DNA from 3 places in the Pseudomonas kulmbachensis genome. Region 1 is predicted to be linked to each of the others. Evidence: predicted binding sites of a transcription regulator. Region 1 holds the regulator's gene; each other region holds the start of a gene.

Region 1 (9,704 bases):
ATTTTGCGGTGTTCCCCACCATTTTGCTGGTCGCCACCCTGATGCGGCTGGCGCTCAACGTGGCTTCGACCCGGGTGGTGATGCTCCACGGTCAGGAAGGGCACGCGGCGGCAGGCAAGGTGATTCAAGCCTTCGGTGAGGTGGTGATCGGCGGCAACTACGTGGTCGGTATCGTGGTTTTTGCGATTTTGATGATCATCAACTTCGTGGTGGTGACCAAAGGTGCCGGGCGCATTTCCGAGGTCAGCGCACGTTTCACCCTCGATGCCATGCCCGGCAAACAAATGGCCATCGACGCCGACCTCAACGCCGGGCTGATCGATCAGAACCAGGCCAAGCTGCGCCGTCAGGAAGTCGCCCAAGAGGCCGAGTTCTACGGCTCGATGGACGGTGCCAGCAAATTCGTACGCGGTGATGCAATCGCCGGTCTGTTGATTCTATTTATCAACCTGATCGGCGGCATGGCGGTGGGTATCTTCCAGCACGGCATGACGTTCAGCGAAGCGGGCAAGGTTTACGCCTTGCTGACCATCGGTGACGGTTTGGTGGCGCAGTTGCCATCCCTGCTGCTGTCCACCGCAGCCGCGATCATGGTGACCCGTGCCTCGGGCTCCGAAGACATGGGCAAGCAGATCAATCGCCAGATGTTTGCCTCGCCCAAGGCGCTGGCGGTGTCGGCAGGTTTGATGGCGGTGATGGGGATTGTGCCGGGCATGCCGCACTTTTCCTTCCTGAGCCTGGCCGCCGTTGCCGGTGGCGTGGCGTACCTGATGTGGAAAAAACAGAGTGTGGTCAAGGTCCAGGCCCTGCAAGAGGTCAAGCGCCAGCAAGAGTTGCTGCCGTCGCCTGCCCGTGCGCAAGAGACCAAGGAGCTGGGTTGGGATGACGTGACGCCCATCGACATGATCGGGCTCGAAGTCGGCTATCGGCTGATCCCGCTGGTAGACCGCAATCAAGGTGGCCAGTTATTGGCGCGGATCAAGGGGGTGCGTAAAAAGTTGTCCCAGGATTTGGGCTTTCTGATGCCGACCGTGCATATCCGCGACAACCTCGACCTGGCCCCCAGTGCCTATCGCTTGACCCTGATGGGGGTGATTCTGGCCGAGGCCGAGATCTACCCGGACCGCGAAATGGCGATCAATCCGGGGCAGGTATTCGGCACGCTGAACGGGATTACCACCAAAGACCCGGCCTTTGGTCTGGAAGCGGTGTGGATTGAAGTCAGTCAGCGCAGCCAGGCGCAATCGCTGGGCTATACCGTAGTGGATGCCAGCACCGTGGTGGCGACGCACCTTAACCAGATTTTGTACAAACACTCCCATGAGCTGATCGGGCATGAAGAAGTGCAGCAGTTGATGCAGTTGCTGGCCAAGTCTTCGCCCAAGCTGGCCGAGGAGCTGGTGCCGGGCGTGCTGAGCCTGTCGCAGTTACTCAAAGTGTTGCAGGCCTTGTTGGCTGAGCAGGTGCCGGTGCGCGATATCCGCAGCATTGCCGAAGCCGTCGCGAACAATGCCCATAAGAGTCAAGATACTGCCGCTTTGGTTGCCGCTGTGCGCGTGGGCCTGTCCCGCGCCATTGTGCAAAGTATTGTAGGCGTTGAGTCTGAGCTGCCTGTGATCACCCTTGAGCCAAGGTTGGAACAAATATTGCTCAATAGTTTGCAGAAGGCCGGACAAGGCCAGGAAGAGGGCGTTTTGCTGGAGCCAAGCATGGCAGAGAAACTCCAGCGCTCGTTGATCGACGCTGCTCAGCGTCAGGAAATGCAAGGTAATCCAGTGATCCTGTTGGTGGCAGGCCCGGTACGCGCAATGCTTTCGCGCTTCGGCCGTCTGGCGGTGCCCAACCTGCATGTGCTGGCTTACCAGGAAATCCCTGACAACAAGCAGGTCACGATCGTTGCGACAGTAGGCCCTAACGGCTGAGGGTTTGGTTTATGCAAGTGAAGCGATTTTTCGCCGCCGATATGCGTCAGGCCATGAAGCTGATCCGTGATGAGCTGGGGGCTGACGCCGCCATTATTGGCAACCGCCGGATCGCCGGGGGCGTTGAGTTGACCGCGGCCCTGGACTACAAGCTGTCCGCGCTGGCACCCCGTGTCCCGAACATTGAGCTCGAAGAAGAACTGCGCAAGACCCAGTCGCGGATTGTCTCGGCCCAGGCCGAGTTGAGCCTGCGCGGCGAAGGCGAGGCGGGCGTTAACCGTCAGCTGTTTGCCGGTTTGCCGCTGACTGCCGCCGAGCCGTTGATCGAGCCGACGCTGGAAGAGCCGCCACGCCCTGCGCCTGCGCCCGTCGCACCGACGGTTGATCAGCGCGCATTCGACAATATGCGTCATGAGCTGAACGGTTTGCGTGAATTGCTTGAAGTGCAGCTCGGCTCGTTGGCCTGGAGCCAGTTGCAGGATGCCAAACCAGCGCAGGCCAATCTGTGGCGCCGCTTGCAGCGTATCGGTCTGTCCGGGCCGCTGTCGCGTGATCTGCTGGCCCAAGTGGCCGGTATCGAAGAGCCGCGCCAGGCCTGGCGAATGTTGCTGGCGCACTTGGCGCGGATGATCGCTACACCGGAGCTGGAGCCGCTGGAAGAGGGCGGCGTGATTGCGATGGTCGGGCCTGCGGGGATGGGTAAAACCACTACGCTGGCCAAGCTGGCGGCGCGTTATGTACTCAAGTACGGCGCGCAGAATATCGCTCTGGTGAGCATGGACAGCTTTCGAATTGGCGCTCAGGAGCAACTCAAGACCCTGGGCCGAATTCTCAATGTACCGGTGACCCACGTCGCTCCCGGCCAGTCGTTGGGCCAGACCCTCGAGCCGCTGGTGCGCAAGCGCGTGGTGCTGGTGGATACCGCGGGCCTGCAGGCCAGTGATCCGGCGTTGCGTTTGCAGCTTGAAAGCCTGGCTGGGCGCGGGATCAAGGCGCGAAATTATTTGGTATTGGCCACCACCAGCCAGAAACAGGTGCTGACGGCGGCGTACCTCAGTTACAAGCGTTGCGGGTTGGCGGGTTGCATCCTGACCAAGCTGGATGAGACAGCAAGCCTGGGCGAGGTGTTGAGCCTGGCGATCAGCAATGCGCTGCCGGTGGCTTATCTCACTGACGGCCCACGGATTCCGGACGACCTTCACTTGCCGCGTCGGCACCAACTGGTGAGTCGCGCAGTGAGTGTGCAGATGCAGGAAGAACCCAGCGAAGAAGCTATGGCAGACATGTTTGCCGATATCTATCACAGCCCTCCCAAACGGGTCGGCTGAGGCAGTCAAGATTACGTTGCAATGTACCTACATCGGATGGTCTGAAAATTTTGTTCCGCAGGGGAACGAGCAGCCATCGCATGTAGCCGCGTCTAAGTAAGACAAGGTAAAGAAAGATCATGGGCAGCATGCATCCCGTACAGGTGATCGCAGTGACCGGCGGCAAGGGTGGCGTCGGTAAAACTAACGTGTCAGTCAACTTGTCCATCGCATTGGCCGAGCTGGGCAGGCGCGTTCTGTTGATGGACGCGGACCTTGGGCTGGCAAATGTCGATGTCCTGCTGGGCTTGACCCCCAAATTTACCCTGGCCGATGTGGTCGAGGGTCGTTGCGAGCTGCGCGACGTATTGCTGCAAGGCCCCGGCGGAATTCGCATCGTGCCGGCGGCTTCGGGCACCCAGAGCATGGTGCATCTGAGCCCGGCGCAGCATGCCGGCCTGATCCAGGCATTCAGCGACCTTGGCGATAACCTGGATGTACTGGTGATCGACACCGCTGCCGGGATCGGCGAGTCGGTGGTCAGCTTTGTGCGCGCCGCCCAGGAAGTGCTGCTGGTGGTGTGCGACGAGCCGACGTCGATCACCGATGCCTATGCGCTGATCAAACTGCTTAATCGCGATTACGGGATGAACCGCTTTCGCGTACTGGCCAATATGGCCCAAAGCCCCCAGGAAGGGCGCAATCTGTTCGCCAAACTGACCAAGGTTACCGACCGTTTTCTGGATGTAGCCCTGCAGTATGTGGGTGCCGTGCCTTACGACGAGTGCGTGCGCAAGGCCGTACAAAAGCAGCGCGCCGTTTACGAAGCGTTCCCGCGCTCCAAGTGCTCGCTGGCGTTCAAGGCCATTGCGCAAAAAGTTGATACCTGGCCATTGCCCGCCAACCCCAGGGGCCACCTGGAGTTCTTTGTCGAGCGTCTGGTGCAGCAAGCAGGGGGGCGTTTTTAATGACGGCCAGCGGTTATCGCATGTACAGCAAGTCGTCGCGTGACACCCAGTATGAGCTGATCGAGCGCTACGCCCCTCTGGTCAAGCGCATTGCCTATCACTTGCTGGCGCGTTTGCCTGCCAGCGTGCAGGTGGATGACTTGATTCAGGCCGGGATGATCGGCCTGCTTGAAGTATCGGGCAAATACGACGCGAGCAAGGGCGCGAGTTTCGAGACTTACGCCGGCATCCGTATCCGTGGCGCGATGCTTGATGAAGTGCGCAAGGGCGATTGGGCGCCGCGTTCGGTGCACCGCAATACACGCATGGTCAGTGATGCAATTCGGGTAATTGAAGCAAAAACCGGTTGTGACGCTAAAGATCATGAAGTTGCGGCCGAACTCCAGTTAAGCCTTGATGATTATTACGCCATCTTGAATGACACCCTGGGCAGCCGCCTGTTCAGTTTTGACGACCTGTTGCAGGACGGCGAACACGAAGGGCTGCATGAAGATGGCGTGAGTGCCCACACGGAGCCATCGCGAGATCTGGAAGACGAGCGCTTCCAGGCCGCCTTGGCCGATGCGATTGCCCATCTGCCCGAGCGCGAGCGTCTGGTGTTGGCGCTGTACTACGACGAGGAGTTGAACCTCAAGGAAATCGGCGAAGTGCTGGGGGTCAGTGAATCCCGTGTCAGCCAGTTGCACAGCCAGTGCGCCGCACGCCTGCGTGCGCGTCTGAGCCAGTGGCGAGCGCACTGACGGGAACACGTGCACTTATTGTGGGAGCGGGCTTGCTCGCGATGGGATCGACACGGTGAATCAGAAAAACCGCGCCGCCTGCATCGCGAGCAAGCCCGCTCCCACAGTCGATTTGGGCGGTTTTTGAAAACGAATTGATTGAATGGCGCGTCCCCAGACAGGACGCGTTTAAGACTGCTTGGAGGTCGAATTGGACAAGAACATGAAAATCCTCATCGTTGATGATTTTTCAACGATGCGGCGGATCATCAAAAACCTGTTGCGTGACCTTGGTTTCACCAACACGGTCGAGGCGGATGACGGCACCACGGCGCTGCCGATCCTCAACCTGGGGCAAATCGACTTTTTGGTGACCGACTGGAACATGCCGGGCATGACCGGTATCGAGCTGTTGCGCCACGTGCGTGCAGACGAAAAACTCAAGCACTTGCCAGTGCTGATGGTGACAGCTGAAGCCAAGCGCGAGCAGATCATCGAAGCGGCCCAGGCCGGAGTTAACGGTTATGTGGTCAAGCCATTCACGGCTATCGCACTCAAAGACAAGATCGAAAAGATCTTTGATCGCATCGGTTGATCGGTTGCCTTGGGGGCGCTATGGAGCATAAAGAATCCACACAGGGTGATTTTGAGTCGACCCTGAAAAAACATGCTCACGAATTGGTCGAAAGCCTTGAAAGAGGCCAATTTGGCGATGCCGTGCAGCTGATTCACGAACTTAACCAGACTCGCGACCGCGGGCTGTATCGCGAAGTCGGCAAGCTGACCCGCGAGCTGCACAGCGCAATAGTCAATTTTCAGATTGACCCGGGAATGCCGCAAGCCGAAGAAGTGTCGCAGATCACGGATGCCACTGAACGTTTGGCCTATGTTGTGAAACTCACTGAAGCGGCGGCCAATCGGACCATGGACCTGGTGGAAAACAGCACGCCGCTGGTCAACGCAATGGGGCACGAAGCCAAGGCCTTGAGTACGGACTGGGGGCGCTTTATGCGTCGTGAAGTCGGTGCCGAGGAGTTTCGTGAGCTAGCGCGTCGGGTTGACAGTTTTTTGACGCGTAGCGAAACGCAAAACAGCATCGTCTCCAGCAACCTGACGGACATTTTGCTGGCTCAGGATTACCAGGACCTCACCGGTCAGGTGATAAAACGTGTGACGCAATTGGTCACGGAAGTTGAAAGCAATCTGCTCAAACTGGTGCTGATGGCCAGCCAGGTAGATCGCTTTGCCGGGATCGAACACGATCGCGATGCACTGCGTGCTGAAAATAATTCGCAAAAAAACCAGGCCAAGGGTGAAGGTCCGCAGATTCATGCCGATACACGTAATGACGTCGTATCCGGTCAGGATGATGTAGACGATTTGCTGTCCAGTTTAGGTTTTTAGGTCTTGAAGAGGCACGGGCGCTGTTGCCCGGCGTCCACGAGCCTATATCAAGGAGCACGTACATGAGCTTCGGCGCCGATGAAGAAATCCTTCAGGATTTTCTGGTTGAAGCCGGCGAGATTCTAGAGTTGCTGTCCGAACAACTGGTTGAGCTGGAAAGCCGACCGGATGATGCGGATCTGCTCAATGCAATTTTTCGCGGTTTTCACACTGTAAAAGGGGGCGCCGGCTTCCTGCAGCTCCATGAGTTGGTGGAGTGCTGTCACATCGCCGAAAACGTCTTCGACATCCTGCGCAAGGGTGAGCGCAGCGTCGACGCGGAGCTGATGGACGTGGTGCTCGAGGCCCTGGATGCGGTCAACGGCATGTTCAGCGAAGTGCGCGAGCGCAGCCCGGTCACCGCCGCAACCCCTGAGTTGCTGGAAGCGCTGGCGCGTCTGGCCGAGCCTGCGGCTGCGCAGGTTGTCGTTGCACCCGTACCTGAGCCAGTGATGGCTGCCGCCCCGGTGAGCGATATCACCGACAGCGAATTTGAACAGCTGCTGAATTCGCTCGACGCGGTCAAGGCTGCTGCGGCAGAACCTGAACCGGTCACCGCGCCAGAGATCACGGCCAGCGACGAAATCAGCGATGCCGAGTTTGAGTTGCTGCTTGACCAGTTGCATGGCAAGGGCCAGTTTTCCTCGGCCGCTGCGGTGGTTGCCGCCGAGCCTGAAGAGGTGCCTGCTGCGCCAGCCGAAGTGAGCAATGAAATCACCGATGACGAATTTGAAGCCTTGCTCGATCAGTTGCATGGCAAGGGTTCGTTCAATACCGATGCGCTGGAAACTGCGACTGTAGCGCCTGTGGCTATTGTCCAGGAGCCTGCTGGCGATCCGAATCTGATCAGCGATCACGAATTCGAAGCCTTGCTCGATGAGATGCACGGCAAAGGCAAGTTCAGTGCTGATTCTGCTGCGGTAGTGGCTGTGGTTGCGCCGGTCAAACCAGTGCCGGCTGCGCGTCCGGCCCCGGCCCGTGCTGCTGCACCTGCGGAAAAACCGGTCGCCTCCGAGGCCGAAACCACGGTGCGGGTGGATACCGCACGGCTCGATGACATCATGAACATGGTCGGCGAACTGGTGCTGGTGCGTAACCGTCTGGTGCGCCTGGGCCTGAACAGCCATGACGAGGAAATGGCCAAGGCGCTGTCCAACCTTGACGTGGTGACCGCCGACCTGCAAACCGCAGTGATGAAGACCCGGATGCAGCCGATCAAGAAAGTATTCGGTCGCTTCCCGCGGCTGGTACGTGACTTGGCGCGTCAGCTGAAAAAAGAAATCAGCCTGGAGTTGGTGGGCGAAGAAACCGACCTGGACAAAAACCTGGTCGAAGCCCTGGCCGATCCGCTGGTCCACTTGGTACGCAACGCGGTCGATCACGGTTGCGAAACCCCGGAAGAACGCGCAGCCGCAGGCAAACCGAGCTGTGGCCGGGTGATTCTGTCCGCCGAGCAGGAAGGCGACCATATCTTGCTGTCGATCTCCGATGATGGCAAAGGCATGGACGCCAATTTCCTGCGCTCCCTGGCCGTGAAAAAAGGCCTGATGGACAAGGATGCAGCTGATCGCCTGAGCGAGAGCGACTGCTACAACCTGATTTTTGCGCCGGGCTTCTCGACCAAAACCGAGATCAGCGATGTGTCCGGGCGTGGCGTGGGCATGGACGTGGTGAAAACCAAGATTGCCCAGCTCAACGGCTCACTGAGCATTGAGTCAGTCCTGGGGCGCGGCTCGAAAATCGTGATCAAGGTGCCGTTGACCCTGGCGATCATGCCAACCCTGATGGTGATGCTGGGCAACCAGGCATTTGCCTTCCCGCTGGTCAACGTCAACGAGATTTTCCACCTTGATCTGTCACGCACCAACGTGGTCGACGGCCAGGAAGTGGTGATCGTGCGCGACAAGGCGCTGCCATTGTTCTACCTCAAGCGTTGGCTGGTAGCCTCGGCCGCCCATGAAGAGCAGCGCGAAGGGCATGTGGTGATTCTGTCGGTCGGGACCCAGCGCATCGGCTTTGTGGTCGATCAGTTGGTCGGTCAGGAAGAAGTGGTGATCAAACCGTTGGGGAAAATGCTCCAGGGCACGCCAGGCATGTCGGGCGCCACCATTACCGGTGATGGCCGTATTGCCTTGATTCTGGATGTTCCGAGCATGCTCAAGCATTACGCATCACGGCGTATTTGATTCTGGTGAGTCGGGCGTGCCCCGACGACCTAACGGAGTGTTTATGGTAGTCAAGGTCCTGGTGGTGGATGATTCCGGTTTTTTCCGCCGTCGCGTCTCGGAAATTCTGTCGGCTGATCCGACGATTCAAGTGATCGGCACTGCCACCAATGGCAAGGAAGCGATTGATCAGGCGCTGGCGCTCAAGCCGGACGTGATCACCATGGATTACGAGATGCCGTTGATGGATGGCATCACGGCCGTGCGCCATATCATGCAGCGCTGTCCGACCCCGGTATTGATGTTTTCCTCGCTGACCCACGAGGGCGCTCGCGTCACCCTCGATGCGCTGGATGCCGGTGCGGTGGATTTTCTGCCGAAAAATTTCGAAGACATCTCGCGCAATCCCGAGAAGGTCAAACAGATGCTGTGCGAAAAGGTCCACAGCATCTCGCGCAGCAACCGGCGAATGTCCAGCTACAGCGCCCCGGCACCTGTGGTTCCGACTCCAGCGCCCCGGCCAGCACTGGGTGGCTTTACAGCGCCAGCCGCAGTTGCCGCACCTGCACGCACCACGCCGATTGCCAGCCGTGGCGCAACAGCGCCAAGCACAGTCTCTGGCGCGCCCAAACGCAAGGCGTACAAGTTGGTCGCCATCGGAACATCGACCGGTGGCCCGGTGGCCTTGCAGCGGGTATTGACCCAGTTGCCGGGCAACTTCCCGGCGCCGATTGTGCTGGTGCAGCACATGCCCGCGGCGTTCACCAAGGCGTTTGCCGAGCGCTTGGACAAGCTGTGCCGCATCAGCGTCAAGGAAGCCGAAGACGGCGATATCCTGCGCCCTGGTCTGGCCCTGCTGGCGCCAGGCGGCAAGCAAATGATGATTGATGGTCGTGGCGCGGTACGCATCCTGCCGGGCGACGAGCGCCTGAACTACAAACCGTGTGTGGATATCACCTTCGGTTCTGCGGCCAAGTCCTTTGGTGACAAAGTTTTGGCGGTGGTCTTGACCGGCATGGGCGCGGACGGCCGTGAAGGCGCTCGTATGCTCAAACAGGGCGGTAGTCAGGTGTGGGCGCAGGACGAAGCCAGTTGTGTGATTTACGGCATGCCCATGGCCATCGTCAAAGCCAACCTGGCCGATGCGGTGTATAGCCTCGATGACATCGGCAGGCATCTG
Region 2 (9,704 bases), 1.5 Mb from region 1:
TTTTTGCGCGTGCATTCCCCCTCCGCAGAAGTCCAGGGTCACGGCAATCCGATCCTGCAATTCGGCAAAATCAATGTCGGCTTGAGCAAGGTAGAGCCCGCAGGCCAGTACGCGCTAAAACTGACCTTCGATGACGGTCACGACAGCGGCCTGTTTACTTGGGAATATCTCCACCAGCTTGGCGTGCGCCAGGAAGAATTATGGGCTGACTATCTGGCCGAGCTGAAAAAGGCCGGCAAGTCGCGCGACCCTTCGGTGTCGGTCGTCAAACTGATGTTGTAACGCAGTCGGGCTCCCACAGATGCTCTCCGTGGGAGCCGGGCTTGCTCACAAAGCAGTCATGACGTTGTCGTCACCGACGCCGGTGGCGCAGTTACTACAGGGGCCTTGGCTACGGCCGGTTTTTTAGGTGCTGCAGGCTTTTTCGGAGCTGCGGGCTTTTTGGCTGCTACTGGCTTGGCTGCAGGTTTTGCCGCAGGCTTCGCGGCTACAGCCTTGGACGCTGGCTTGGCTGCTGGCTTGGCTGCTGCAGGTTTTGCCGCAACCTTGACCGCTGCAGGCTTGCTCGCTACAGGTGGTTTGGTCGCAGTGACTTTTGCAGCGGCCGCAGTCAGTTTTTCAATATGCTTGGTCAATACGTCCACTTGGGCGTGTAACGCTTTGACTTCTTCACGGCTGGGGACACCCAAGCGTGAAATGGCGCTGGTGAGACGCTTATCGAAAGCTTCTTCGAACTCGCTCCACTTGCCCAATGCCAAATCCTTCACGTCTTCAACCCGAGAACGCGCGGATGAGGTCGACGCCTTAACACCCTCAGCCACTTTGTGGCCCGCGTCCTTGGCCAGCTTTTCGGCTTTTTCGCCATCTTTGACCAGGGTGTCGAACAGCTTGCTGCCGTCCGTATCAATCTTGGAATACACACCCAAACCTGCCAGCCAGATTTTGCGTGAGTACTCTTCAACCTTGCCTACCCATGAGTTGCTTTCTTTGGTCGTCGACTTTTTAGCAGCCATCGTGTTTCCCTCAATGTTCAGTTGCGACGCCAGTGAGCAAGGGCGTCGAATCATCAAGATGAACAACGTGCTCACCTGCATCAGGTTTAGACGCTAAACCGCCTTGTATCAAGGCGGCTCATAGCGAATTAGCCTGCTGCACGAGCCGCAAGAAGGTCACGACAGTGCTTTGTCCAGCGACCGTTCGATTTCCGACTGGATCATGCCGCTCATCGCGGACATCAACATTCCCAGTTCCACATCGACCTTGACGGTTTTCTCGCCGATTTCCAGGGTGCCGTTTACGCCCGAGCGCTTCAATTTCACGGTGTCGCCAGCCCAGGTAGGGGTCAGGCCGTACTGGCTGGCCAGCTTCTCGACCAATGGCTGAGCTTTTTCACGTGCGGCCTCAAGGCCAAGGTTATGGGTACGTTCAACGCTGATACGCGCCATGGCGTCGCTCCTGATAAATAAAGCCGCCACTATACATTCACCCTCGCCAAGACAAAGCCGGCCACCGGGATTAGAATGGCCAGCATTCTCTTTTGGTGACAGCGATATGACTGATCAGCGCAAAGGCAGCGATGCCGAACCCACCACTCACTTCGGCTTCAAAAACGTACCGGAAAGCCAAAAGGCCGAGAAAGTCGCCGAGGTTTTCCACTCTGTAGCCGGCAAATATGACCTGATGAACGACGTTCTGTCGGGCGGTATGCACCGTCTGTGGAAGCGTTTCACTATCGAGCTGTCTGGCGTACGCCCTGGCAACAAGGTGCTGGACATCGCTGGCGGCACTGGTGACCTGGCCCGCAAGTTTTCCCATCTGGTTGGCCCGACCGGCCAAGTGGTGCTGGCCGACATCAACGCCTCGATGCTCAAGGTCGGTCGTGACCGCCTGCTGGACAAGGGCGTGGCCGGCAATATCGAGTTCGTTCAGGCCGACGCTGAAAAGCTGCCGTTCCCGGACAACCATTTCGATTGCGTGACCATCGCCTTCGGTCTGCGCAACGTGACCCACAAGGAAGACGCCCTGCGCTCCATGCTGCGCGTGCTCAAGCCGGGTGGCCGTCTGTTGGTGCTGGAGTTCTCCAAGCCGACCAACGCACTGATGTCCAAGGTCTACGACACTTATTCGTTCGCCTTTATGCCACTGGTGGGCAAGCTGATCCTCAACGACCCGGAGAGCTATCGCTACCTGGCCGAATCGATCCGCATGCACCCTGACCAAGAGACACTGAAGTCGATGATGGTCGAGGCCGGTTTTGACCGCGTGACCTATCACAACATGACTTCGGGCATCGTCGCTCTGCACCGCGGCATCAAGCCCTGATGTTGCTGCGCGGCCTTCTCGCCAGCGTCGAAAACGGCATCAACCGCGTTTTGCGGCTGGACAGCACGGCTCTGGCGCGCTTGCGTCCCTTGACCGGCAAGTTGATTGCCGTCGAATGCGCGAGCCCCTCGCTGCGCCTGTTTATTTTGCCCAGCGATGAAGGCCTGCTGCTGGCCAGCCAATGGGCGGCCGAACCTGACTGCACCTTGCGTGCACCCGCCACCAGCCTGCTGCGTCTGGCCTTGAGCAAGGACAAAAGCGCCGTGTTGCACAGCCCTGAAGTCGAGCTTGAAGGCGACAGCGCGGTGCTGATGGAGCTGGCAGCGGTGCTGCAAGACCTGGAACTGGATTGGGAGTACGAACTCTCGAACTGGATCGGGCCAGTGGCCACGGCATTGATCGGTGGTCACCTGCGCAGCCGCGCCAACTGGTATCAGCAAGGATTCGCCAGCCTCAATCAAAATCTGGCCGAATACCTGAGCGAAGAAGCCCGCACCTTGGTCGGCGAACACGAAGCGCAAGCGCGCTTTGACGAACTCGACCAACTCAAACTCGACCTGGATCGCTTTGAGGCGCGCTTTGAGCGCCTTTCCCGATCCCTCAATTCCAGCGATAACGCATGAAGCTGCTTGCCATACGCCGTTTGTTTCGTATCCAGCGCGTCGTCATTCGCTACCGACTGGATGACCTGCTGTTCGCCCTGCCTTTGCCCTGGTGGATGCTGTCCCTGCGCTACGCACTGCCGTGGCGCTGGTTCCCGCGTAAGAAACTGGAGCTGAGCCGCGGCGCGGCCCTGCGTCTGGCGTTGCAGGATCTGGGGCCGATTTTTATCAAGTTCGGCCAGATCCTTTCAACTCGCCGCGACCTGCTGCCCGCCGACATCGCCGATGAGCTGATGCTGCTGCAAGACCGAGTACCGCCGTTCGACCCGCAAGTGGCGGTCAAGCTGATCGAAGAGCAGCTCGGTGCCAAAATCAGCGAAGTGTTCAGCCGTTTCGACATCGAACCGCTGGCCTCAGCGTCGGTGGCTCAGGTTCACTCGGCCAAGCTCAAGACCGGCGAAGAAGTAGTGGTCAAGGTTGTGCGCCCCGGGCTCAAGCCGATCATCGGTTCTGACCTGGCCTGGCTGTTTATTCTGGCCCGTACCGCCGAGCGCCTGAGCGCTGACGCCCGCCTGCTGCACCCGGTGGACGTAGTCACAGACTACGAAAAAACCATTTACGACGAACTCGACCTGTTGCGCGAGGCGGCCAATGCGAGCCAGCTCAAGCGCAACTTCGAAGGCTCGCCGCTGATGTACGTGCCGCAGATCTACTGGGACTGGTGCCGCCCCAAAGTGCTGGTGATGGAACGCATCTACGGGATTCAGGTCACCGACCTGGAGGCCCTTGCGGATCAGCGCACGGATATGAAGATGCTGGCCGAGCGCGGCGTGGAGATTTTCTTCACCCAAGTGTTCCGCGACAGCTTCTTTCACGCCGACATGCACCCCGGCAACATCTTTGTCAGCACCGTCAATCCGTGGGCTCCGCAATATATCGCCATCGACTGCGGCATCGTCGGCAGCCTGACCCCCGAGGATCAGGACTACCTGGCACGCAACCTGTTCGCTTTTTTCAAGCGTGACTACCGCCGTGTGGCGCAGTTGCACATTGATTCAGGCTGGGTGCCAGCGCATACCAAACTCAACGAGTTTGAAGCCGCTATCCGTACCGTGTGCGAACCAATTTTCGAGAAACCACTCAAGGAAATTTCCTTTGGCCAGGTGCTGATGCGCCTGTTCCAGACGGCTCGACGCTTCAATATGGAAGTCCAGCCGCAGTTGGTGTTGCTGCAAAAAACCCTGCTCAATATCGAAGGCCTGGGGCGCCAACTGTACCCCGACCTCGATCTGTGGAACACCGCCCAGCCGTTCCTCGAGCGCTGGATGCGTGAGCGCGTTAGCCCTAAAACCCTGCTGCGCAACCTGCACAGCCAGGTCGAGCAGATCCCGCATTTGGCCGGCATGACTCGCGACTTGCTCGAACGCATGTCGCAACCCCATGCCAATAACAAACAATTGATCGTGCGCGAATCCCGTGATGGCTGGTTCCTGCGCCTGATCGGTGCCGGGCATCTGGCCGCAGGGGCCTTGCTGGCCAGCCTCGGCCCCCTGCACACTGCGGGCTACTGGCCAGCAGGAATCATGCTGGCCGTAGGCTTGTATCTGATCGTGCGCCGATAGCCAGCTCCGGAAGAGGCTGGCAAACTGTGAATTCACCAGGCCTCAGCCACAGGGTTGAGGCAGGTTGTCGGAGTCGAACATGAAAGACTGGCTGGACGAGATCAAATGGGACAACGACGGCCTGGTGCCGGCGATTGCCCAGGACCACAAGACCGGGCGCGTGCTGATGATGGCCTGGATGAACCGCGAGGCATTGAGCCTGACTGCCGCCGAGAACCGTGCCATTTACTGGTCACGTTCGCGTGGCAAGCTGTGGCGCAAGGGCGAAGAGTCCGGCCACGTGCAAAAGCTGCATGAAATGCGCCTGGACTGCGATGCCGATGTGATCATCCTGATGGTCGAACAAATCGGTGATATCGCCTGCCATACCGGTCGCCAGAGCTGCTTCTACCGCGTGTACGAAAACGCTGAGTGGAAAACCGTCGACCCGGTGCTCAAAGATCCGCACGCCATTTACCACGCAGGGCACTCCCATGACTGACACCTTGAGCCGCGTAGCCCAAGTGCTCGAAGCACGCAAAGGCGCAACTCCCGACAGCTCCTATGTCGCCAGCCTGTACCACAAGGGCCTGAACAAGATTCTGGAAAAAGTCGGCGAAGAGTCGATCGAAACCATCATCGCCGCCAAAGACGCCGCCATCAGCGGTGATTGCAGCGATGTTATCTACGAAACAGCCGATCTATGGTTCCATAGCATGATCATGCTGGCCCAGTTGGGGCAGCATCCTCAGGCAGTACTGGATGAACTGGAGCGGCGTATCGGCACCTCCGGCCACGTGGAAAAAGCCTCCCGGCCGTCCGCCTAAATCACTTTTGCTAAGGAACACATCATGGGCATTTTTGACTGGAAACACTGGATCGTCATTCTGGTAGTCGTAGTCCTGGTCTTCGGCACCAAAAAACTGAAAAATCTGGGCACCGATGTCGGCGAATCGATCAAAGGCTTTCGCAAGGCCATGAACGACGACGAAAAACCTGCCGAGCCCGTGGTTCCGCCTGCGCAGCCAACTGCTGCACCACAACCACACACCACTTCGACCCTGAACGAGCCGCACACCATTGACGTGCAGGCACAAAAAGTCGAAGAGCCGACCCGCAAAGACGTGTGAGCCAAAACTAATGTTCGGTATCAGCTTCAGTGAACTGCTGCTCGTTGGCCTTGTGGCCCTGCTGGTGCTCGGCCCCGAGCGACTGCCAGGTGCTGCGCGCACGGCGGGCCTGTGGATCGGGCGCTTGAAACGCAGTTTCAATGCGATCAAACAGGAAGTTGAACGTGAAATCGGCGCCGACGAAATACGTCGGCAGCTGCACAACGAACATATCCTGTCGATGGAAGAGGAAGCCAAGAAGATCCTGGCCCCTCTGCAGGACGCCGTGAAGCCGCTGACCCCGACCGAGCCAACAGTTGCGCCTGTCGAGCCTGCGAACACTGCCCCCGTTAGCCTGAGCAAAGACCCTGCGCCTCAACCGGCAGCGCCACACGACCCTACCCTGCCACCGCGAGCCCCTTAAGCGCATGAGCGATAAGCCTGATCACGACCAGCCAATGCCGCTGGTTTCGCATCTCACCGAGCTGCGCACCCGCCTGTTGCGCTGCATCGCGGCGATTTTCATCATCTTTGCCGGGTTGTTCGCCTTTACCCAGCAAATCTACACCCTGGTCTCCACGCCGTTGCGTGAATACCTGCCGGTAGGCGCGACGATGATCGCCACCGACGTGGCCTCGCCGTTCCTCACGCCCCTCAAGCTGACCATGATGGTCTCGCTGTTTATTGCAATTCCGGTAATCCTGCACCAGATCTGGGGGTTTATCGCTCCTGGTCTGTACAAGCACGAGAAGCGCATAGCCGTGCCGCTGCTGGTCTCCAGCATCTTCCTGTTTTACGCAGGCATGGCCTTCGCCTACTTCCTGGTGTTCCCGCTGGTGTTCAAGTTCTTCGCCGCTGCTACCCCGGAAGGCGTCGCGATGATGACCGATATCAGCAGCTACCTTGATTTCGTCATGACCCTGTTTTTTGCCTTTGGCGTGGCCTTTGAAATCCCGGTGGCCGTGGTATTGCTCGTCTGGATTGGCATCGTCGACGTCAAATACCTGCGCAAGATTCGCCCGTACGTGATCATCGGCTGCTTCGTAGTCGGCATGATCCTGACTCCGCCCGACATCTTCTCGCAAACCTTGCTCGCCATCCCGATGTGGATGCTGTTTGAAATCGGCATTATTTTTGGCAGTTTGGTCAGCAAGAACAAACGCGGCGAACACCCGGACGAACAATCGGCTGACAACGACGCCCAACCGCCAGCGCCACAAGCGTGAACCTGCTGCTCCTCGAAGAGGCTGATTTCATTGCCGCCGACCGCGTGATCCTGCGCGATCGGCGCCTGACTCACATGCAGGAAGTTCACCGTGCCGTCGTCGGCGACAGCCTGCGCGTCGGCCGGATTGGCGGGTTGATGGGCAGCGCCGAGCTGGTGCGCCTTGAAGCACAAGAAGCCGAGCTGGTTATCCACAGCCTGGACCAGCCGCCACCGGCCAAACTGCCACTGACCCTGTTGCTCGCCTTGCCGCGCCCAAAAATGCTGCGCCGCGTGCTACAAACCGTGGCCTCGATGGGCGTGCCGAAGGTCATTCTGGTCAACAGTTACCGGGTAGAGAAAAGCTTCTGGCAGACCCCGTTTCTGGAACCCGAAGCCATTCGTGAACAATTGATTCTGGGCCTGGAGCAATCACGCGACAGCGTACTGCCTGAGATCGTCATCGAAAAACGCTTCAAGCCGTTTGTCGAAGACCGCCTGCCTGCGCTGGTCGAAGGCACCCTGGGCCTGGTCGGTCATCCGGGCGATTACCCGGCCTGCCCGCGCGGGCTGGACGAAGCGGTCACACTGGCCATCGGCCCGGAAGGTGGCTGGATCCCTTACGAAATCGATTTGCTGGCCAAGTCAGGCTTGCAGCCGGTGCAACTGGGCGCGCGCATCCTGCGGGTCGAAACCGCCGTCACCGCCCTTCTCGCCCGATTGTTCTGACCTCCCCAAACCTGTAGCCGCTGGCGCAGGCTGCGATAAGGTCCGCAGGACCTTCGCTTCTCGCCTGAAAATCAGGGTCGCTCCGCGCGCCCATCGCAGCCTGCGGCAGCGGCTACAGGTTCTTGACGTTCGTCACACATTCAACCTGCGCACTTCAGTTATCCCCCTGCGCGCCGATGCCCTGATAACCCATGAAGACCGTTACGTAACTCGGTCAATAAAGGAGTATCACCATGTTCCATCGGCTGGCCCAACGGCTCGGCAATATAAGCGTCAATCGTAAACTCAGTCTGGGCTTCGGGCTGGTGCTGATGCTGACCTTGCTGATCACCGCAACGGGCTGGAATGGTCTGGTGTCCGTCATCGACCAGGGTGACAAGCTGGCCAATATTTCGAAAATCATCGGCCTGACCAAAGACCTGCGTATTGCCCGCCTTGAATATGAACGCCAACCCGGCGAAAACACCCTAGCCGAAGTCACTCACCAACTGAGCGAACTGGACAACGGCCTGGAGCGAGCACGCAAACAGCTGGTAGCTCCCGACGAGCTGACACTGGTCGAACAGCAACTCAACGCCGTGGCCGAGTACAAACGCGCCTTCGCCGACCTGATTCAAGGCACTCAAGCCAGTGAACAAGCCATTGAGCGCATGCACCGCCAGGGCACTGTCCTGATCGAGCAGAGCCAAAAACTCTCGGCTCTGCAAACAGCCAAGCGCGACGCTGACAGCCGGCAGGCCACCACCCTGCTGATCGGCTGTACGTTGCTGGCACTGGTACTGGGCATCATTGCGGCCTGGGCCATTACTCGCCAGATCGTTATCCCGCTGCAACGCACGCTGAAAACCGTTGAGCGAATCGCGGCAGGCGACCTGACCCACGACCATCAAACCGACCGTCGCGACGAACTGGGGCAGCTACAGCAAGCCATACAACGGATGACCGCAGGCCTGCGCGAGTTGATTGGCGGAATCAGTGACGGCGTGACGCAAATCGCCAGCGCCGCCGAAGAACTCTCGGCGGTCACCGAGCAGACCAGTGCCGGGGTCAACAGTCAGAAAGTCGAGACAGATCAGGTCGCCACCGCCATGCATGAAATGGCGGCGACCGTACAGGAAGTGGCGCGCAACGCCGAAGAAGCCTCTGAAGCTGCAATTGCTGCCGACCAGCAGGCCCGCGAAGGCGACAGCGTGGTTGCGCAGGCCATCGCCCAGATCGAGAAGCTGGCGATTGAGGTCGGCCATTCCACCGATGCCATGGGCCATCTCAAGCGTGAAAGCGACAAAATTGGCAGCGTGCTCGACGTGATCAAGTCCGTTGCCCAGCAAACCAACCTGCTGGCGCTGAACGCTGCCATCGAAGCTGCACGGGCTGGAGAAGCCGGTCGCGGGTTTGCGGTGGTGGCCGACGAAGTACGCAGCCTGGCGCAGCGCACGCAAAAATCCACGGAAGAGATCGAAGAGCTGATTGCCGGCCTGCAAAGCGGCACTCAGCAGGTGTCCAGCAGTATGGACAACAGTCGCGCCCTGACGGACAACAGCGTTGAACTGACCCGCCGCGCAGGCGAGTCACTGGGCAACATCACCCGTACAGTGTCGACCATTCAGGGCATGAACCAACAGATTGCAGCGGCTGCCGAACAGCAGAGCGCGGTGGCAGAAGAGATCAACCGCAGCGTGTTGAATGTGCGAGATGTATCAGAGCAAACCGCCGCCGCCAGTGAAGAAACGGCGGCCTCCAGCGTTGAGCTGGCGCGCCTGGGTACACATTTGCAGACGTTGGTGGGGCGGTTTAAGGTTTAACAGCAGCTGCAAGTGGCAAGTTCAGAGCAGAAGCAGATCTGCTTCTGCTTCTGCTTCTGCTTGTAGCTGCCGTCAAAGCACCTGGCGCAAAAACGCCTGGGCGCGCAGGTCTTTAGGCGAGTTGAAGAAGTCTTCCGGGGCGGAGTCTTCCAGCAGTTTGCCGTGGTCGAAGAACAGCACGCGGTTCGCCACTTCGCGGGCAAAGCCCATTTCGTGGGTCACGCAGACCATGGTCATGCCTTCGCGGGCCAGGGTCTTCATCACGTCCAGGACTTCGCCGACCATTTCCGGGTCCAGCGCCGAAGTGGGCTCGTCAAACAGCATCACCTTGGGCT
Region 3 (9,704 bases), 400 kb from region 1:
GTGTTGCTGCAATGCATCATGGGCGGTTACCCCGAAGCGCGTTTTTATGGCAGCGACGACGGAGATCTGGCGCTGGTGCCAGACCCGGCCCATATCCATCGCCTGCCCTGGAGCCAGCAGCCCCGCGCCTTGGCTATTTGTGATGCCGATGAGTTCAGTGGTGAAAGCTCGCGGCTATCGACTCGCGGTCAGTTGAAGGCCGTTATTGCCCGTTACGCGGCCCGCGGACTGGCGCCGGTGGTGGCGACCGAGCTTGAGTTCTTTGTGTTTGCGCCCAACACCGATCCGACCCAGCCGTTCCGTCCGCCAGTGGGCCTGGATGGCCGTCGCGAAGATGGTTTTTCGGCGTTCAGCATCAGTTCCAATAACGGACTGCGACCGTTTTTCAGCGAGGTTTACCAGTGCATGGCGGCCCTGGGCTTGCCGCGTGACACCTTTATGCATGAGATGGGCGTCAGCCAGTTCGAGATCAACCTGCTGCACGGTGATCCGCTGTTGCTCGCCGACCAGACTTTTCTGTTTAAGCATTTGCTCAAAGAGGTCGCCCTGAAACATGGACTGACCGTGGTCTGTATGGCCAAGCCGCTGGCGCATACGGCGGGCAGTTCGATGCATATTCATCAGAGCGTGGTGGAGCTGGGCAGCGGTCGCAACGTGTTCAGCGACGAAGCGGGGCAGCCGACGGCAACCTTTCGCCACTTTATTGGCGGCCAGCAGGCCGGCATGGGGGACTTCACGGCGCTGTTTGCGCCGAACGTCAATTCCTATCAACGTTTGTTCCATCCTTATGCATCGCCGAACAATGCCTGTTGGTCCCATGACAATCGTTCCGCGGGCCTGCGCATTCCGGCCAGTTCACCGCTGGCTCGACGGGTCGAAAACCGCTTGCCGGGTGCGGACGCCAACCCGTATCTGGCGATTGCCGCCAGCCTTGCGGCCGGGTTATACGGCATCGAACATAAGCTGGAACCCAGCGCTGCAATCGAGGGCGCGTTCGATGTGCCCCAGGCGTTGTCATTGCCATGTACCTTGCATGCTGCACTTGAGCGTCTCAAGGGGAGTCACTTGGCGATTGAACTGTTCGGTACTGAGTTCATCGAAGGTTACATTGCGTCCAAGACGCTGGAGCTGACCAGCTTCCAAGATGAAATTACTCCCTGGGAGCGTCGCGTTTTGGCGGCTCAGGCTTAACCGTTTAAATCTGTGGCGCCGGGCCTGTTCCCGGTTGCAGACACAAGGAGCCGCACGGAAAGCCAATGCACCAAATATGGAAGTCTTTTCGAGCGTTGTACTTTGCCTCGCTGATGATGTTGATCGGCTCTGGCCTTTTAAGTACTTATCTGGCGCTGCGCCTGGCGGCCGACAATGTCGACGGCTTGTGGATCGGCGCCTTGATGGCGGCCAACTACTTTGGCCTGGTACTGGGCGGCAAGATCGGCCACCGGCTGATTGCCCGGGTCGGGCATATTCGTGCCTACGCCACCTGTGCCGGTATCGTCGGGGCGGCGGTGCTGTGTCACGGGCTGACGGACTGGTTGCCGATGTGGCTGCTGCTGCGGGTGATCGTCGGCCTGGGCATGATGTGCCAGTACATGGTTATCGAAAGCTGGCTCAACGAGCAGGCAGATGCCAAACAGCGCGGCGTGGTGTTCAGCCTGTACATGATCGCGTCTTATTTGGGGCTGGTGCTCGGGCAGCTGATTCTGGCCGTTCACCCGGCCCTGGGCCCAGAGTTGCTGATGGTGGTGGCGTTGTGTTTTGCCTTGTGCCTGGTGCCGGTGGCCATGACCCGACGGATTCACCCGGCCCCCCTGCATCCGGCACCGATGGACCCCAGGTTCTTTATCAAGCGCGTGCCGCAGTCGTTGATCGCGGTGATGGGAGCGGGCTTGCTGGTGGGCTCGTTCTACGGTCTGGCGCCGCTGTATGCGTCGCAGCAAGGGCTTTCGACCGAGCTGGTCGGTGTGTATATGGGTAGCTGCATTTTTGCTGGTCTGGTGGTGCAGTGGCCGCTGGGCTGGTTGTCCGACCGTTATGATCGGCCGCTGTTGATCCGGATCTTCGCCTTTCTGCTGGCAGTGGCGGCATTGCCGTTGGCGATCTTGCCAGAGGTGCCACTGGAAGTGCTGTTTGTGGCGGGTTGTGTGGCGGCCCTGCTGCAGTTTTGCATCTATCCGCTGGCAGTTGCCTTTGCCAATGACCACATTGAGCCTGAGCGTCGCGTGTCGTTGACGGCCATGTTGCTGGTGACCTATGGCATTGGGGCAAGCGTCGGGCCACTGGCGGCGGGCGTGCTGATGAAGGTGTTCGGCAGCCAGATGCTGTATGCGTTCTTCAGCGTGGCCAGTTTGATCCTGGTATGGCGGATTCGCCCGAATGCAGTGACCAACCTGCACCAGGTCGACGATGCGCCGCTGCATCACGTGGCGATGCCCGACAGCATGTCCAGCTCACCGCTGGTAGCTGCGCTTGACCCGAGGGTGGATGAACAAATGGTGCAGGAGCAGATGGTGCAGGACCCGGTGGTGGATGAGTTCGAACCGCAGTCGGAACCCAAGCCATAGGGCCTGCGGTCTAGTAATAGTCATCCTTGTCAAACTGCCGCGCCTCGCGCTGCAGTTGATAGACAAAGCGCTCGACCTGGCGCTGCACAGCGCCGCTGATGTTGTGAAAGCGCAAGCCCGCGAAGGTGATGTTGAAGCGCTCTTCAAAATGCAGATAACGCAGTTCGACCGGCGTGGTCATCAGGCCAAAGGGCAGGGCGGCGCTGAAGCGCTCATACACCTGGCCCAGTTGCAGGCTTTGGCTGATATCGCCTTCAAAGCGCAACTTGCAACCGGTGGCGGAGACGTCCAGCAGCTTGCCATTGACTGGCGTGCCGAGCTTGTCACCGGCAATTTCCACATCAATCAGGTGAGCCAGTTTCAGGGCGGCGCGGAACGCGTTGCGGCGTTGGTGGTAAACCACTTCGCGCGGTAGCGCGCCGCGATAGCAGCGATGATCATTGAGGTCGCCAATGCTCAGTTGCGTCGTGCATTCCCAAGCGATGCGTACGCCATCGTGGAAACCCTCAACTCGAAACGGTATACCGTCCTCAAGAAAGCGCTCGCCCTCACGGGGGATCATTTCGTCCAGGACCAGGGTGTTGTTCTCACGATTCACATCGACCACATAGCTTTGGAAGCGCTGGGTGCGATCCTGAAAAGTGATGATTAACGGGTCATGGCTCTCTTGCAGCATCCGCAAGTTGGAGGCGATTTCCAGGGGGGTAGTCAGCACCTTTGGTGGCTGCGGAGCGTCTTGTGCGTCGAACACGTTGCATCAATCTCCAGGCAAAATACTGCAACACACAAAAAAGAGGCATTCTGCCATCATGCTGTGTGTCTCGCTAGATTCAGTGTTTGCGCAGGCTCAGGCCTGGCTGTAGGCGCGGTGCTTGTTAAGCATCGAAGTGGTGCCGCGTGCGTCATACAACGATGGGGCTTCGCCGCCATGAAGAATGCGCAACTGGTTGGCGGTGATCGCCTGCTGAGTCTGGATCGACTGGCCATTGAGCAAGTTCGCGGCCTGGCATTGAGCCAGTAACTGGTTCAGCGCATCGCTTTGGCTAAGCAGCTGCGCGCCCACGCTGGAATGGCTGGCCAAGCTTTCGAGGCCGCTGCGGTTGGTAGCCAGGCCCAGGCTTGCCAGGATCTCGCTGCGTTTGCGGCCATGTTGCTCAAGCAAAATGATCAGCGACTGCTTGCGCGCCAGAATATTTTCCAGCACCTGCATGTCGCGGCCTTTAAGGGCGATGGTCTCGTCCTGCAACAGGCCAAGCAGTTGCTCGGCGGGGGCGAGGTCATCATTGATCAGTTGCAGTAAATTTTCGTCGTGCATGGCGAACTCTGGGTCTGTTGACGCTTCGTTGTGGCCGCGACGCTGTCCCACTTGGTGCAGGGCAAGGCGCGAGCAGTGTAGTTTGGTGTTTCAAATAAGCTGCGAGTAACACAGCCCAGCGACGCGGCTCACAACGAAGCGTCAACAAACCCCTGGATTAAGCGTCCAAAAGTGCGGCACAGGCCGTGGGCCTAGCGCTCGGCTTCCATATTCAGCAGTTTGCTGGCGACCCGATTGCTGTCGACCTTGTAGCTGCCGTCGGCAATGGCTTGTTTAAGCTCGGCCACCCGATTTTTGTCGACCGCAGGTTGTTCACGCAACGAGTCGCTGATCTTCTGCAACTGTTGAGCCTCTTGGCTGAGGTGTACAGATTCCCCGCTCGGGGCGCTGGCTTGTTCAGGGCTTTTTGCCGGGGCCGCTTGCGTGGCGCTACCGGTTTCCTGGCTGGCGTTGCTGCGCGTGCTGCCGGTTAAGGGCGGTGCGCTGTTGAGACGACTGAAGTCGATGACCATAACGAAAAACCTCGGGGTATTTGGACGCTTGCCATGTTTTCGGCCATACCCGGAAAAACTTTAGGCTCGATTAATCATAGCTTCACATAGAACGGTACTGATCTACGTCAAACCACAGTGTAGGAAAGTCGAGGAGCTGATGCCAGTTTTCCTACAATGCCACCTCAACTTGGCCGGGTGCTGTGACCCGAGCGCGGATCACACGCTTGGAATTCAGGTTCTTTACCCGGATCTGTTCGCTGAGGCCACCGTCCGACAGGGCTTCGCCGGGCATTTTGACACTTAACGTGCCGCTGCGGGCGCTGATTACCACATGGTCACCCTTGCGCACGGCAGCAGCCTGTTCCAGATGCGTGAGCGTCAGCACTTGATCGGTGACCATCGGGCGCAGGAGTTTTTGACCGACCGCCAGCTCGGTCGCGGTCAGATAGCCCTGATTGATCAGGCCCACATCCCGTTCGCGCAAAGTGACATCGGCGTAGTCGATCACCATGCCGCGCTTGAGCGGGTGATTGACGATGACCACGTCACGGAACAGTTTGACCTGGGCCGGAACGAAGATGGTCCATGGCGATAGCCCTTCGCAGCGTACACGCACGATCACGCGCCCCATGGGTTGTGCCGGGCTTTCGAGGGAGGCTGTCAATTCCTTGTCGCAATGAGCCAAGCGCAGACGCGGGTCCAGGTTGTTGACCTGGATCTGATATCGCCCCTCGGTCTGGCTGGTGGCGAGATAGTCTTCAACCGTGAATTCAAGAAAGCCCTGGGTCACGCCGATAAGCTGTTCAGGTGATGTAAACGCGTCGGCCCTGCTATAAGTGCCTACGCCAAGCAGGGCGCCAGCCGCCAGGACGCTCAGACAGCAGCGGCGCAGCGTCTGGGGGAAAAATCGGTGGCAGGAATTTGTCGTTTTTGCGTTCATGGCCGATAAAAAAGCAAGCCCCGTGCCGTTTACGGAAATTGGGTGTTGAAACTTGAAGTCTTTAAGAGGAGCTGAGTATGGCCGGAGTGATGGATGCGGTTAACCAGCGCACTCAACTGGTGGGGCAAAACCGCCTGGAGCTGTTGCTGTTTCGTCTGGATGGGCCACAGCTTTACGGGATCAATGTGTTCAAAGTCAGGGAGGTGCTGCAATGCCCAAAACTGACCATGATTCCCAAGTCCCATCCTGTGGTGTGTGGTGTGGCGAGCATTCGCGGCGCGACCATTCCGATTCTTGATCTGGCGATGGCCACCGGATCGGGTGCTTTGAAAGACCAGAGCAACCCGTTTGTGATCATCACCGAGTACAACACCAAGACTCAGGGCTTTCTCGTTCGCTCGGTCGAACGTATCGTCAACATGAACTGGGAAGATATTCATCCGCCGCCCAAGGGCACCGGTAACGACCATTACTTGACGGCCGTGACCCGGATGGACGACCAATTGGTCGAAATCATTGACGTCGAGAAGGTCCTGGCAGAAGTTTCGCCATCGCCTGAAACCATCACCCATGGCGTGGTGGATGTTGAAACCCGAACCAAGGCGCTGTCGCTGCGGGTGCTGACCGTCGACGATTCGTCGGTGGCACGCAAGCAGGTTGCCCGTTGCCTGCAAACGGTGGGCGTTGAAGTCGTGTCGTTGAACGACGGTCGTCAGGCGCTGGACTACCTGCGCAAGCTGGTGGAGGAGGGCAAGGACCCGTCCGAAGAGTTTCTGATGATGATCTCGGATATCGAGATGCCGGAAATGGACGGCTACACCCTGACCGCCGAAATCCGCAACGATCCGCGGATGCAAAAATTGCACATCATTCTGCATACTTCGTTGTCTGGGGTATTCAATCAGGCGATGGTCAAAAAAGTCGGGGCTGATGACTTTTTGGCCAAATTCCGGCCTGATGACCTGGCATCCCGGGTAGTCGACCGGATCAAAGCAGCAGACCATAGCCAGGGTTCACCCTTGGCGGTCAAAACGATTTAAGAGGCAGGACATTTGTCGACGGCTAATTTGGATTTTGAACAGTTCCGGGTCTTCCTGGAAAAAGCCTGTGGCATTTTGCTGGGTGAAAACAAGCAGTACCTGGTCTCCAGCCGGCTCAACAAACTGATGGAGCAGCAAGGCATCAAGTCGTTGGGCGAGTTGATTCAACGTATCCAGAGCCAGCCGCGCAGCGGGCTGCGCGAGTTGGTGGTCGATGCCATGACCACCAATGAAACCCTGTGGTTTCGCGACACCTATCCCTTCGAAGTATTGAAGAACAAGGTGCTGCCTGAGCAAATCAAGGCCAATCCGGGGCAGCGCTTGCGTATCTGGTCGGCAGCCTGTTCTTCGGGGCAGGAGCCCTTTTCGCTGTCGATGGCGATTGATGAGTTTGAGCGCAGCAACCTGGGGCAACTGAAGGCGGGCGTGCAGATTTTTGCCACCGACCTGTCAGCCCAGATGCTCAACACCTGCCGCACCGGTGAGTACGACAACCTGGCGATTGGCCGTGGCCTGTCGCCGGAGCGCTTGCAGCGCTATTTCGACCCCAAGGGGCCGGGGCGCTGGGTGATCAAGACGCCGATCAAGAATCGGGTCGAGTTCCGCCCCTTCAACCTGCTGGACAGCTATGCAGGCTTTGGCAAGTTCGACGTCGTGTTCTGTCGCAATGTGCTGATCTACTTCTCGGCAGAAGTGAAGAAAGACATCCTGCTGCGCATTCACAGCACCTTGAAGCCGGGCGGTTATCTGTTTTTGGGCGCCTCCGAAGCGCTCAACGGATTGCCGGATCATTACCAGATGGTCCAATGCAGCCCGGGGATCATCTACCAGGCTAAATAGGCGGACAAATAACCGTAGACCGTAGACCGTAGACCGTAGACCTTCGGCAGCTGCTACGGAAAACCCGAAGCAAAGCGGCAGAAAAGCGGCAGTCAGCGGTCAACCGTTGCCGCTTTTCTGGCATTGCCGCCTCCCATGCCCCTCCCAAAGCCTTGAAATACGGCTCTGTGCCAACTGGCACGGGGTTTGCTCTGTTCATGTCATGTAGAACCTGAATCACATCCTCAGGTCAGCCCACAAAGGTTTTTCGACATGAGCATCAGCTTCGATAAAGCGCTTGGTATCCATGAGCAGGCACTGGGCTTTCGCGCCCAGCGCGCTGAAGTACTGGCCAACAACATCGCCAACGCCGATACCCCGAACTACAAGGCTCGGGACCTGGATTTCGCCTCTGTGCTCGCCGCCCAGAGTGACAAAAACCAGAGCGGCACGTTTGCGTTGAACAAGACCAACACTCGCCATATCGAAGCCCAGGGTCTGAGCAGTGGCGATGAGTCGCTGCTGTACCGCACGCCGATGCAGCCGTCGATCGACCAGAACACAGTGGACGCTCAGATCGAGCAGTCGAACTACGCAGAGAATGCGGTCAACTTCCAGGCCAGCTTCACCCTGCTCAACAGCAAATTCAAAGGGCTGATGTCGGCCCTGCGCGGGGAGTAATTCATGTCTCTAGCCAGTGTGTTCAATATTGCCGGTAGCGGCATGAGTGCCCAGACCACGCGTCTGAACACCGTCGCCAGTAACATCGCCAACGCCGATACCGTGTCGTCGAGCATCGACCAGACCTACCGTGCCCGGCACCCGGTGTTCGCCACTATGTTCGAAGGTGCGCAAAGCAGTACGGGTGACTCGCTGTTTCAGAACCAGGACGGCGCGGGCCAAGGCGTGCAAGTGCTGGGTGTGGTTGAAGACCAAAGCGAGCTGCAGGCCCGCTACGAGCCGAACCATCCTTCTGCCGACGCCAAGGGCTATGTGTATTACCCCAACGTCAACGTGGTTGAAGAAATGGCTGACATGATTTCCGCCAGTCGTTCGTTCCAGACCAACGCCGAGCTGATGAATACCGCCAAAACCATGATGCAGAAGGTCCTGACCCTCGGTCAGTGATAAGGGACGACGCAAATGAGTGTGACCGATTCCACCAGCGGCTTGACCCTTAATCAGGTACTTGCCAACTCTGCCCAGGCCAAGACCACCGACACCAGCGTGGCGGCGGCAACCAAAGGCGTTACCGGCAACACGGCGCTGGGCAAGGATGCGTTCCTGCAACTGCTGGTCACCCAGCTGAAAAACCAGAACCCGCTGGACCCCCAGGACAACACCGCGTTCGTCGCGCAACTGGCGCAGTTCAGCAGCCTGGAGGGCATCACCTCGCTCAACGATACGGTCAACTCCTTGTCGGGCGGGCTGCAGTCCTCGCAGGCTTTGCAGGCATCGTCGCTGGTGGGCCGCTCGGTCATCGTGCAAACCAGTGAAGCCTATGTGGACCCTGCCAGCGACAAGCCATTCAACGGCACCGTGGTGGTCAAGGACGCCGATTCAAAACCCGTCATCACCATTACCGATGCCGACGGAGAGGTGGTCCGCACCCTGGAGCTGGGCAGTCAGAAAGCCGGCAACGCGGACTTTACCTGGGACGGCAAGGACGACGACGGTGTGCTGCTGGACAAAGGGTCCTACACCTTCACAGCGTCGAGCAAAAACGACACCGGCACCACGGCGCTCACCACCTACCTGCCAGCGACCGTTAACAGCGTGACCCTGAGCAAGACCGGTGGCGAAATCATGCTCAACCTCGCAGGTCTGGGCAGCATTGGCATGTCCAAAGTCCAGACCATAGGCCTCTAAGCCGACTCATACGCCTCAAGGAGAGAAACATGTCATTCAATATCGGCCTTAGCGGTCTCTATGCGGCGAACAAGCAACTCGACGTGACCGGCAACAACATCGCCAACGCTGCGACCACCGGCTTCAAGGCATCGCGCGCAGAATTTGCCGATATCTACTCGGCCAGCAAGCTGGGTATCGGCAGCAAGACCGTAGGCAGTGGCGTAAACCTGGCAGCGGTCTCGCAAAACTTTGGTCAGGGCTCGATCAACAACACCGGCAACCTGCTGGATATGGGGATTCAGGGCAGCGGCTTTTTCGTGCTGAGCGACAACGGCTCCTTGAGCTACACCCGTGCCGGCACGTTCAAATCCGACAAAGAGGGCTACGTGACCAGCTCCGATGGCACTGCGCGTTTGCAGGGCTATGGCGTGGATGCGAACGGCAATATCATCAACGGTGTACTGACCGACCTGCGCATCGACACTTCTAACCTGGCGCCCAAGCCTACGGGTTCGGTAACGTCGGAGATCAACCTGAACTCCAGCTCCGATACGATTGACCAGACCAAAATTCCGTTCGATCCGAGCGAGTCCACCAGCTACAGCAAAAAATTCAGCACCATGGTCTACGACACCCAAGGCAACGCGCACCCGATGGACCAGTACATGGTCAAGACCGGTG

Evidence for each region. The regulator FliA, encoded in region 1, starts transcription of late flagellar genes. The targets are predictions, from matches to a motif close to CTAAAGTTTNNNNNNNNNNNGCCGNTAA.
Region 2: the regulator FliA is predicted to act here: its motif matches at 7,720-7,747, upstream of U5A05_RS22835 (methyl-accepting chemotaxis protein).
Region 3: the regulator FliA is predicted to act here: its motif matches at 4,428-4,455, upstream of flgM (flagellar biosynthesis anti-sigma factor FlgM).

Annotation. Positions count from the first base shown of each region.
Region 1 is NZ_OY817088.1:3,505,243-3,514,946, reverse strand. Features, by position in the region: gene flhA (flagellar biosynthesis protein FlhA) at 1-1,922, shown strand, start outside; gene flhF (flagellar biosynthesis GTPase FlhF) at 1,934-3,250, shown strand; gene fleN (flagellar synthesis regulator FleN) at 3,370-4,197, shown strand; gene fliA (RNA polymerase sigma factor FliA) at 4,197-4,937, shown strand; gene U5A05_RS16260 (chemotaxis response regulator CheY) at 5,140-5,511, shown strand; gene U5A05_RS16255 (protein phosphatase CheZ) at 5,532-6,320, shown strand; gene U5A05_RS16250 (chemotaxis protein CheA) at 6,383-8,545, shown strand; gene U5A05_RS16245 (protein-glutamate methylesterase/protein-glutamine glutaminase) at 8,589-9,704, shown strand, end outside.
Region 2 is NZ_OY817088.1:4,997,799-5,007,502, forward strand. Features, by position in the region: gene U5A05_RS22775 (gamma-butyrobetaine hydroxylase family protein) at 1-282, shown strand, start outside; gene U5A05_RS22780 (phasin family protein) at 339-1,013, opposite strand; gene U5A05_RS22785 (polyhydroxyalkanoic acid system family protein) at 1,170-1,445, opposite strand; gene ubiE (bifunctional demethylmenaquinone methyltransferase/2-methoxy-6-polyprenyl-1,4-benzoquinol methylase UbiE) at 1,552-2,322, shown strand; gene U5A05_RS22795 (ubiquinone biosynthesis accessory factor UbiJ) at 2,322-2,945, shown strand; gene ubiB (ubiquinone biosynthesis regulatory protein kinase UbiB) at 2,942-4,546, shown strand; gene hisI (phosphoribosyl-AMP cyclohydrolase) at 4,626-5,027, shown strand; gene U5A05_RS22810 (phosphoribosyl-ATP diphosphatase) at 5,020-5,352, shown strand; gene U5A05_RS22815 (twin-arginine translocase TatA/TatE family subunit) at 5,377-5,655, shown strand; gene tatB (Sec-independent protein translocase protein TatB) at 5,666-6,058, shown strand; gene tatC (twin-arginine translocase subunit TatC) at 6,063-6,860, shown strand; gene U5A05_RS22830 (16S rRNA (uracil(1498)-N(3))-methyltransferase) at 6,857-7,567, shown strand; gene U5A05_RS22835 (methyl-accepting chemotaxis protein) at 7,801-9,369, shown strand; gene U5A05_RS22840 (amino acid ABC transporter ATP-binding protein) at 9,442-9,704, opposite strand, start outside.
Region 3 is NZ_OY817088.1:3,900,614-3,910,317, reverse strand. Features, by position in the region: gene U5A05_RS18100 (glutamine synthetase family protein) at 1-1,191, shown strand, start outside; gene U5A05_RS18095 (MFS transporter) at 1,257-2,564, shown strand; gene U5A05_RS18090 (flagellar brake protein) at 2,575-3,315, opposite strand; gene U5A05_RS18085 (flagella synthesis protein FlgN) at 3,412-3,879, opposite strand; gene flgM (flagellar biosynthesis anti-sigma factor FlgM) at 4,071-4,391, opposite strand; gene flgA (flagellar basal body P-ring formation chaperone FlgA) at 4,543-5,313, opposite strand; gene U5A05_RS18070 (chemotaxis protein CheV) at 5,391-6,353, shown strand; gene cheR (protein-glutamate O-methyltransferase CheR) at 6,366-7,193, shown strand; gene flgB (flagellar basal body rod protein FlgB) at 7,446-7,853, shown strand; gene flgC (flagellar basal body rod protein FlgC) at 7,857-8,300, shown strand; gene flgD (flagellar hook assembly protein FlgD) at 8,316-9,041, shown strand; gene flgE (flagellar hook protein FlgE) at 9,071-9,704, shown strand, end outside.